Chryseolinea soli: one gene and its partner. The protein of the gene in region 1 interacts with the protein of each later gene in a pairwise test. Links are inferred from orthologs where the notes say so. Each region holds a gene or a part of one and is shown in the gene's direction. Other genes may lie near its edges.

The links. Proteins that work in one complex are often made in the same cells at the same time.
Region 2: the proteins of rpe (region 1) and eno interact in binary tests that used the Escherichia coli proteins (3 or more experiments, as listed by UniProt). The link is inferred for Chryseolinea soli from one-to-one orthologs.

Annotation. Positions count from the first base shown.
Region 1 is NZ_CP032382.1:4,956,450-4,961,404, forward strand. What follows is about bases 1,163-3,877. They hold rpe (ribulose-phosphate 3-epimerase), read left to right. Parts: upstream 1,163-2,049; coding sequence 2,050-2,706; downstream 2,707-3,877. Other genes in these bases: D4L85_RS21005 (S8 family peptidase), read left to right, coding at 1,163-1,980; D4L85_RS21015 (penicillin-binding protein activator LpoB), read left to right, coding at 2,796-3,371; D4L85_RS21020 (COG3014 family protein), read left to right, coding at 3,368-3,877. In the rest of the region: D4L85_RS21000 (hypothetical protein), read left to right, coding at 1-374; more of D4L85_RS21005, read left to right, coding at 361-1,162; more of D4L85_RS21020, read left to right, coding at 3,878-4,771. UniProt on the Escherichia coli protein: Catalyzes the reversible epimerization of D-ribulose 5-phosphate to D-xylulose 5-phosphate.
Region 2 is NZ_CP032382.1:1,436,824-1,440,937, reverse strand. The notes cover bases 1-2,994. They hold eno (phosphopyruvate hydratase), read left to right. Parts: upstream 1-855; coding sequence 856-2,133; downstream 2,134-2,994. Other genes in these bases: D4L85_RS06050 (hypothetical protein), read left to right, coding at 2,573-2,994; D4L85_RS06055 (septum formation initiator family protein), read left to right, coding at 2,274-2,567; carA (glutamine-hydrolyzing carbamoyl-phosphate synthase small subunit), read left to right, coding at 1-815. In the rest of the region: more of D4L85_RS06050, read left to right, coding at 2,995-3,133; D4L85_RS06045 (Ldh family oxidoreductase), read right to left, coding at 3,130-4,114. UniProt on the Escherichia coli protein: Catalyzes the reversible conversion of 2-phosphoglycerate (2-PG) into phosphoenolpyruvate (PEP). It is essential for the degradation of carbohydrates via glycolysis.

The DNA of each region.
Region 1 (4,955 bases):
AAGCCGTCCAGAGTGAAGCCAATACATCTTATCTAAAACTCAAATTTCCGTTGAAAGAAGGCGCCACCTGGAACGGCAACCTCTATAACAATGGCACAGCCGAAGACTATCTGCTCCAGGATGTCGACCAATCCCAAACGTTCAATCAAAAAGCATTCGACAACTGCGTCACGGTGAAGCAAAGCGACAACGAAGATCTCATTGTCTTCCTGGACAAGCGAAAAGAGGTCTATGCAAAAAACGTTGGCTTGGTCTACAAGGAAACCACGCAGCTCCATTATTGCACCGACACCAACGAGGGTTGTCTCGGACAACAGGTCGTGAACGAAGGGATCATCTACACGCAAACCATAAAAGCATATGGCTTGGAATAGGTTGATCGTTTTGCTGGGGTTTATTTTCATTTCCTCGGTGGCCACCGCCCAGGTGAATCGCTACATGGTATTCTTTAAAGACAAAGCCGGCACATCCTACAGCACCAGTGCACCTAAAGCCTTTCTTTCTCAACGCGCCGTTGATCGCCGGATCCAACAAGACATTGCCATTACCGAACAGGATTTTCCCGTGAATGCCGGCTATGTTCAAAGCGTCGCAGCAACCGGAGCATCCGTATTTTTCCCCACGCGTTGGATGAATGGTGTGCTGGTGCAATGCGATGTTTCCGTGTTGACCGCTGTGCAGGCGCTGTCCTTTGTAGACCACGTTGAATGGGTTGCCCCCAATGCGAGGTTGGCCAACGGTCGCAAAAAGAACAACAAGGCAGTGAAAGCCCAGGAAGCGCCGGCCAAGACCCAGGCGCAACTCCAGTTAATTGGTCTTGACGAAATGCAGGAAGCCGGCTACAAAGGCGAGAACATGCTGGTAGCGATTTTCGACGGCGGCTTTCCCGGTGTGAACACCGCTACGCCTTTTCACCACCTGATCCAGGAGAACCGCATCGACTTGCTCGCTTCGCATGATTTTGTGGGCAACACCGACAATGTGTTTCAATACGACGAACACGGCACCGAAGTATTCTCCGTCATCGCCGCCAACCAGGACGGCGTGTTCACGGGCGGGTCTTATGAAGCAAACTACCAGCTCTACGTCACGGAAGATACCGACAGCGAATATCGCATCGAAGAATACAACTGGCTCTTTGCCGCCGAGCGCGCGGATAGCGCGGGCGTTGACATCGTCAACTCTTCATTAGGCTATTACGACTTCGACGACGCCACCATGAACTATGCTAAGAACGCCATGGATGGAAAGACCACGGTGATCTCGCGGGCAGCGCAATGGGCGGCAGACCGGGGCATGGTCATCGTGTGCAGCGCAGGCAACGAAGGCGCCACGGCCTGGCAGATCATTACCGCCCCGGCCGACGCCAAAGATGTGTTGGCCGTAGCCAGCGTCACCAGCGGTGGCGCGCGTTCCGCCTCCAGTTCGATCGGCCCTTCGGCCGATGGCCGGATAAAGCCGGATGTGGCAGCCATGGGGGTGAGCACGAGCATCATCCGTCCCGACGGCACTACCAGCATAGCGACGGGCACGTCGTTGTCGGCGCCCCTCATCACCAGCCTTGCCGCCGGCGTGTGGGAGCGGTACCCGAAACTGAGCAACAAGGAAGTGATCGATGTCATCCGCAAATCCGCCTCCCAGGCCAAGAATCCGGACAATCTTTTAGGTTACGGCATCCCTAATTTCAGAGCGGTGGTGAACTACATTGAGCAGATGCCTCAAGAGGACACGTTCGATGTATATCCCAATCCCGTCAACCACGATACATTGACCATTCGCCCGTTCGATCCCAACCAGGTGGCCACCTGTCGGCTGGAGCTTTTGTCGGCCCAAGGGGCCGTCGTGTTTCAAGGCGAAACCACGTTCTCGTGGCTGAACCGTGCCTACACCGTCAACCTCGCCCCGGTATCGTCGGGATATTATGTTCTGCGGGTTACATGGGGCGATAAACGATTCACCTATAAGCTCATAAAAATATAAGCCCCTCGGGTGCCGATCGCGCGTAGAAGATAGAACTTTACGCTTATTTTTGCGGCAGAACAACGCACCATGCAAACTCCGGTAATCGCTCCCTCCATACTCGCCGCCGACTTCGGCAACCTTGAACGCGAGGTGAAAATGATCAACGACAGCCAGGCCGACTGGATTCACGTGGACATTATGGACGGGGTCTTTGTCCCCAACTTTTCCATGGGATTGCCGGTGGTCGAAGCCGTGAAGCGCCACGCCAAGAAACCCCTGGATGTTCACCTGATGATCGTGAATCCCGACCATTACCTGGCTGCCTTTTGCAAGGCCGGCGCGCATAGCATTTCCGTGCACGTGGAGGCTTGCCCGCATTTGCACAGCACGATCCAGCAGATCAAGGCGTTGGGTTGCAAAGCTGGCGTGGCCATCAATCCGCATACCCCGGTGGTGCAGTTGGAGAACATCATTGCCGACATCGACCTGGTTTGTGTCATGTCGGTGAATCCCGGTTTCGGGGGGCAGAAATTCATCGAGCACACCTATCGCAAGGTGGAGAAGCTCAAAAAGATGATCCTCGATGCCAACGCGAGCGCCCTCATCGAAATAGACGGCGGTGTGAACCAGCAAAATGCGAAGCCTCTGCTGGATGCGGGCGCCGATGTGCTGGTGGCCGGAAACTTCGTATTCAGCGCGGCGAATCCCATAGACGTGATCGCCCGGCTGAAGGCCACACATTAATTTTACCGCCCGCGAAGGATGTAAAAACTTTCACGGAACATTCTGCGTATCTTCGGCAAGATTCTTGTTTTCCTCTATCAAATTTCCGTATGAAGAAGCCTTTTGCGATCATTCTGCTGGCCACCCTGTTTTCCTGTCAGCAAAGTGTAACCCGCGTGGCCCCCGACACCCAAATCGATCTCAGCGGCCGCTGGAACGATTCCGATTCCCGGCTGGTAGCCGACAAGATGATCTCCGAGCTCATGGCGTCGGAACGATTCAAGGAATACGCCAAAGAAAAAGGACGAAAGCCCGCCATCGTCGTGGGCCTCATCCGCAACAAAACCAGCGAGCACATCGACTCCGATACCTACATCAAGAAACTGGAAGTAGCCATCTACAACTCCAATGTGGCCGAGGTGGTGGAGTCGGAAGAATTTCGTGACAAGCTACGCCTGGAGCGCGCCCAGCAACAAGACTTTGCCGACCCGGCCACCGTGGCCCAATGGGGCAAGGAGATCGGCGCCAACCTCATGCTCTTTGGAGAAATGACCTCGGAGACGGACACCAGCAACAAAAAGCGCGTCGTCAACTACATCACGACGCTCTACCTCACCGACATCGAGACGGGCAAGCGGGTGTGGTACGGACAGCAGGAGATCAAGAAATTTGTGAAGAACGGATGAACACCGCGAAGTCGTTACGGCTTGCCTTTTCCTTTTTCGCGCTGGTCACCTTGCAGGCGTGCGCCACCTACTATCAGCAACACCTCGACTTCAATTATGAATTCGAACACGGCGACTTGCAGCAGGCGCTCAACGCGCTGAAGGGCAGCGAGGCCGAAAGCAAATCAAGGTTTCTCTTCTTTGCCAATAAAGGTTTGCTCCTCTCGGTTCTTGGAGACTACGAAGAGAGCAATGCTTTTCTGGAAAAAGCTTTTCTTTTTGGAGAAGACTATCGCATCAACTATTTCAACGAAGGGGTTTCCTATTTCACCAATCCCAATTTCACCGTCTATCGCGGCGAGGACCACGAACATCTGATGGTGTTGTATTTCAAAGCGATCAACTACTTGAAAATGAATCAACCGCAGGATGCGCTGGTGGAGTGCCGCCGGCTCAACATCCGGTTGAACCAGCTCACGGATAAATATTCTTCGCCACACAAGTTGCAACGCGACGCCTTCATCCATGCGCTGATGGGCATCATCTATCAATCGACCAAAGACTACAACAACGCTTTCATTGCCTATCGCAATGCCTTGGATGTGTATGAGAATGAGTATGCAAAAATGTTTCACATGACCGTTCCCGAGCAATTGCAAAAGGACCTGGTGAACACAGCCTATTGGACCGGCTTTATGGATGAGTTTGAAAACTATAAGACCAAATTCGGCATGCAGGACTACACACCAGTTCAACCCGACGCCGAGCTGGTATTTTTCTGGCACAACGGACTGGCTCCTGTAAAGACAGAATGGGGCATCAACTTTGTGATTGCGCCCGGCCCGGGCAACACGATGTTGTTCACCAACGAGTCCATGGGCATGGTTTTTTCATTTCCGGTGGAAGAAGAAAACGATCGCCGGGGTCTGGCCGCCTTGCAGATCTATCGTGTGGTGTTCCCGCGCTATGTGGAGCGCCCCCTGTATTTTCAAACCGCCAACCTGGAAACCAATGGCACCGAATATCCGCTGCAACTGGCCGAAGACGTGAGCAAGGTCGCCTTCCAAAGCCTGCGGCAGCGCATGCTGCAAGAGTTCGCCAAAGGATTGCTGCGGGCCGCCCTGAAAAAAGTGACCGAACAAAGTCTGCGCAAAAAAGATGAGGGCCTGGGCGCTTTGCTGGGCGTGGTGAACGCGGCCACCGAAAAAGCCGACACGCGCAACTGGCAAACCCTTCCGCACAGCATTTTTTATTCGCGGATCCCGCTGGTGGCCGATGAGAAAAATGAAGTGAAGCTAAAACTGCTGCCGGGCGAGGGGAGTGGCACGGACTATTCGTTCACCTACCAGCCCCAAAAAGGAAGGACACTATTTCACACGTTCTCGTCGTTAGAGTCGTTGGCGCCGAGCTATAGTTTTTAGGATGAAACCGGATGAAATTCATAGGGCGTTCCGACGCGATGACGCGCAGGACACAGCACTTCGCCGACATTCCGGTTCCAAATTTCGCCCCGCACGGCCCGGCAATAGGATGATTCCGGAATTTGAGTTACCTTTAAAACCCAATGGCCAGATTATGAACGGCTTACATTTTTTAACTTTGGAA
Region 2 (4,114 bases), 3.5 Mb from region 1 along the record:
AGCAATACCTGGAAAGCCGCAACGTGGTGGGCATCGCCAACATCGACACCCGGATGCTGGTGCGCTACATTCGCAGTAAAGGCGCGATGAACGCCATCATCTCATCCGAGCTCACCCCAGAGCAGCTGAAAGCAGAAATAAAGAAAGTGCCCTCCATGAATGGGCTTGAACTTTCCTCGGTGGTAACGACCAAGGAAGCGTATACCGTGGGCGATGTCAATGCCCCCATCAAAGTGGCTGTGCTCGACCTGGGCATCAAACAAAGCATAGTGACCAACCTGGCCAGCCGCGGCGTGTATTGCAAAGTGTTCCCTGCCAAAACCGCCTTCTCGGAAATGAAGGCCTGGAATCCCCACGGCTATTTTATCTCCAACGGCCCTGGCGACCCTTCAGTGATGGCCTACGCCATTGAAACGGTGAAGCAAGCATTGGATTCCGGCAAGCCTCTTTTCGGCATTTGCCTCGGCCACCAACTCCTGGCGCTGGCCTCCGGAATTTCTACGTACAAAATGCACCACGGTCACCGCGGATTGAACCACCCCGTGAAAAACCTGATTACGGGCAAAGGTGAAATGACCTCTCAGAATCACGGTTTCTCCGTGAACGAAAAAGATATCGAGAAGAATGCAAACGTAGAGGTCACCCACGTCCACCTGAACGACAACACCATCATGGGCATCCGCCTGAAAGACCGGAAAGCGTTCTCGGTGCAATACCACCCCGAAGCCTCCCCCGGGCCGCACGACTCGCGCTACCTCTTCGACGAGTTCATCGAAATGATCCAGGCGGAAATCGCCGAACCCATCACCGCATAACCCGAACAACTATCATCCAATCCATAAATCTAAAATCACTATGAGCTTAATCGAAAGCATTCATGCCCGGCAAATTCTCGACAGCCGCGGCAACCCCACAGTTGAAGTTGATGTAGTAACTGAGTCCGGCGCATTTGGACGCGCCGCTGTGCCCTCCGGTGCTTCCACCGGATCACACGAAGCCGTAGAACTCCGTGATGGTGATAAAAAGAAATTCATGGGAAAAGGCGTGTTGAAGGCCGTGGACAACGTGAACACCAAGATCGCTGCCGAAGTGGTGGGCTTTGATGTTTTCGAACAAAACCTGGTCGACCAGATCATGATCGATCTGGATGGCACGCCCAACAAAGGCAAGCTGGGTGCTAACGCTATCCTTGGAACGTCTTTGGCTATTGCTAAAGCCGCTGCCATGGAAGCCGGCATGCCCCTGTACCGTTACATCGGTGGTGTGAGCGCGAATACGCTGCCCGTGCCGATGATGAACATCCTGAACGGTGGTAGCCACGCCGACAACGCCATCGACTTCCAGGAGTTCATGGTCATGCCCGTAGGCGCAGCATCATTCTCGGAAGCCCTTCGCATGGGTGCCGAAGTGTTCCATACGCTGAAAAAAGTATTGCACGATAAAGGTCTTTCTACCAACGTAGGGGATGAAGGCGGTTTTGCACCGAACCTCAAATCCAACGAGGAAGCTATCGAAGTGGTGTTGAAAGCCATCGAGAAAGCCGGCTTCAAACCCGGTTCCGATATGTTCATCGCCCTTGACCCTGCCGCATCTGAATTCTACGATCCCAAAGCAAAAGTATACCACTTCAAAAAGTCTTCCGGTCAGAAACTGAAGCCCGCAGAAATGGCAGCATACTGGACCAACTGGGCTAAGAAATACCCCATCATCTCTTTGGAAGACGGCATGGCCGAAGACGATTGGGCAGGCTGGAAAGCCCTCACCGAAAGCATCGGCGACAAAGTACAACTCGTGGGCGACGATCTGTTCGTAACCAACGTGAAACGCCTCCAGAAGGGCATCGACGATGGCATTGCCAACGCCATCCTTATCAAGGTGAACCAGATCGGTTCCCTGACCGAAACCATCGCCGCCGTGAACCTGGCAAAACGCAATGGCTACAAGAGCGTGATGTCACACCGTTCGGGTGAAACCGAAGACAGCACCATCGCCGACCTGGCCGTGGCCCTGAACACCGGTCAGATCAAGACGGGTTCGGCTTCCCGTTCCGACCGGATGGCGAAATACAACCAACTGATCCGCATCGAGGAAGAGTTGGGCGAGATCGGCTATTTCCCCGGCAAGAACATGTAGTCCTTATCGGAATGAATAATAGAAAAGCCAGGCAACATGTCCTGGCTTTTTTCGTTTCCAATCCTTAGCGACCGGAGGGAAGCGAGGCTTGTTTTTTGACGTTGATTTATTCTCTATCTTAGTATCACTTTTTAAGCTATATGTTCAAGAAACTGCCCAAACCGTTCCGGAATTTTTATTTTTTATCGATCGCCTTCTTCGTGCTTTGGATGATCGCCCTGGATTCGAACAACATGATCGCCCGCTATCAGTTGAGTTCGAAACTGCGATCACTGGAAAATGAAAAGGAGTATTACGAAGAAAAAATAAAGGAAGTGGAAAAGGATCGCGACGAAGTTTTCGGCGACCGGGAGTCACTGGAAAAATTCGCCCGCGAGAAATACTTGATGAAAAAAGAAAGTGAAGACATCTTCATCGTAGCGGAAAAAGACTAAGTGGTATGAAAAAGATTATGCTGGCCGCTTCCCTCATCCTGATGGGAACCGTGGCATTTGCTCAATGGGGCGACGAAGAAATGAGTGAAAAGCCTTCGATACGCGAACGGATTTTCACGGGCGGCGGATTTGGATTGAGCTTCTCAAGCTATTACAGTTACGTTTCCATTTCGCCGTTGATCGGCTATAAGATCACCCCCAAGCTTGCTGCCGGTGCACAAGTGCAATATCGCTACACCAAATACAAGCAATCCGCTTTCAACATCTCCACGAACGACTACGGCATCAGCCCTTTTCTGCGCTATAATTTCTATGGGCCGTTCTTCCTGCACACCGAGTATGAATATTTGAACTACGAGTATCCCATCTCGCAAAACGAGACCGTCCGCAGGGGCTTCAATAGCTTTATGGCGGGTGGTGGTTTGTTTCAGCCGATCGGCCGTCACGCGGGATTTTATGCGATGGCCTTGTATAATTTTAGCTATCGCGAGCCGACCAGCTCGACAGACTTCTCCCCGTACAATAGCCCGCTGGTTTTGCGCGTGGGCATAACGGCTGGATTCTAAAAATTTACACCGAATTTTTTACCAAGCTCCTTCAGATCTTCGGCAACTTTTGGATTCAAAGGGATGCCGTGTGCCATGCGTTGAGCGTGCATCTCCCGTTCGGGATCACCGGGAATAATAACGCGTTCCTGTCCTTCGATGGTTTTGGCCGAGCGGAAGCGCGTGATCCAATTGTCCATATGCGATTTGAATTCCTGCGCCGGCCGGAAAGCATCCACGCGCATCGCGCCAAAGAAATGACCGATACCTTCACCCACTGGATCCGAAGGCGGCTCCAAAAAGGCCACGAACGGCGGCACCCAGGGGCCATAGTTAGCACCCGATAACACCGCCGAAAAAATGTCCACCCAAGCACCAAGACAAAATCCTTTGTGACTGCCATGCTCGCGGTCGCTCCCTAGTGGTATCAAAGCGCCACCACTTTTGGCTTCATTCGGATCGGTAGAAGAAGCCCCCGATTTAGTTTGCACCCAACCCACAGGCGCCGCTTGATTTTTACGTTGCAGAATTTCCAGCTTGCCATTGGCGGCTGTAGTCGTCGCAAAGTCAGCCACAAAAGCCGGCTGGTTATCGGCGGGGATAGCCACGGCGATGGGGTTTGTTCCCAATAATCTTTCAACGGAAAACGTGGGGGCTACCAGCGGGCTGGCATTGGTCATGGCCATACCGATCATGTCGTGTTCCAGCGCCATCATGGCATGATAACCTGCAATGCCAAAATGATTGGAGTTTTTCACGGCTACCCAACCGGTGCCCGCGATTTGTGCTTTGCGGATGGCAATTTCCATGGCCTTGGGCGCCACCACCAGCCCCAAACCGCCATCCCCATCCACCACGGCCGTACTAGGCGACTCATGGACCACCCGCACATTCGGCGCGGCATTCACGCGCTTCTTATCCCAGAGCCTCACATAACCCGACAAACGCGCAATGCCATGCGAGTCGATGCCCCGCAAATCGGCACGCAGCAAAACATCCGTG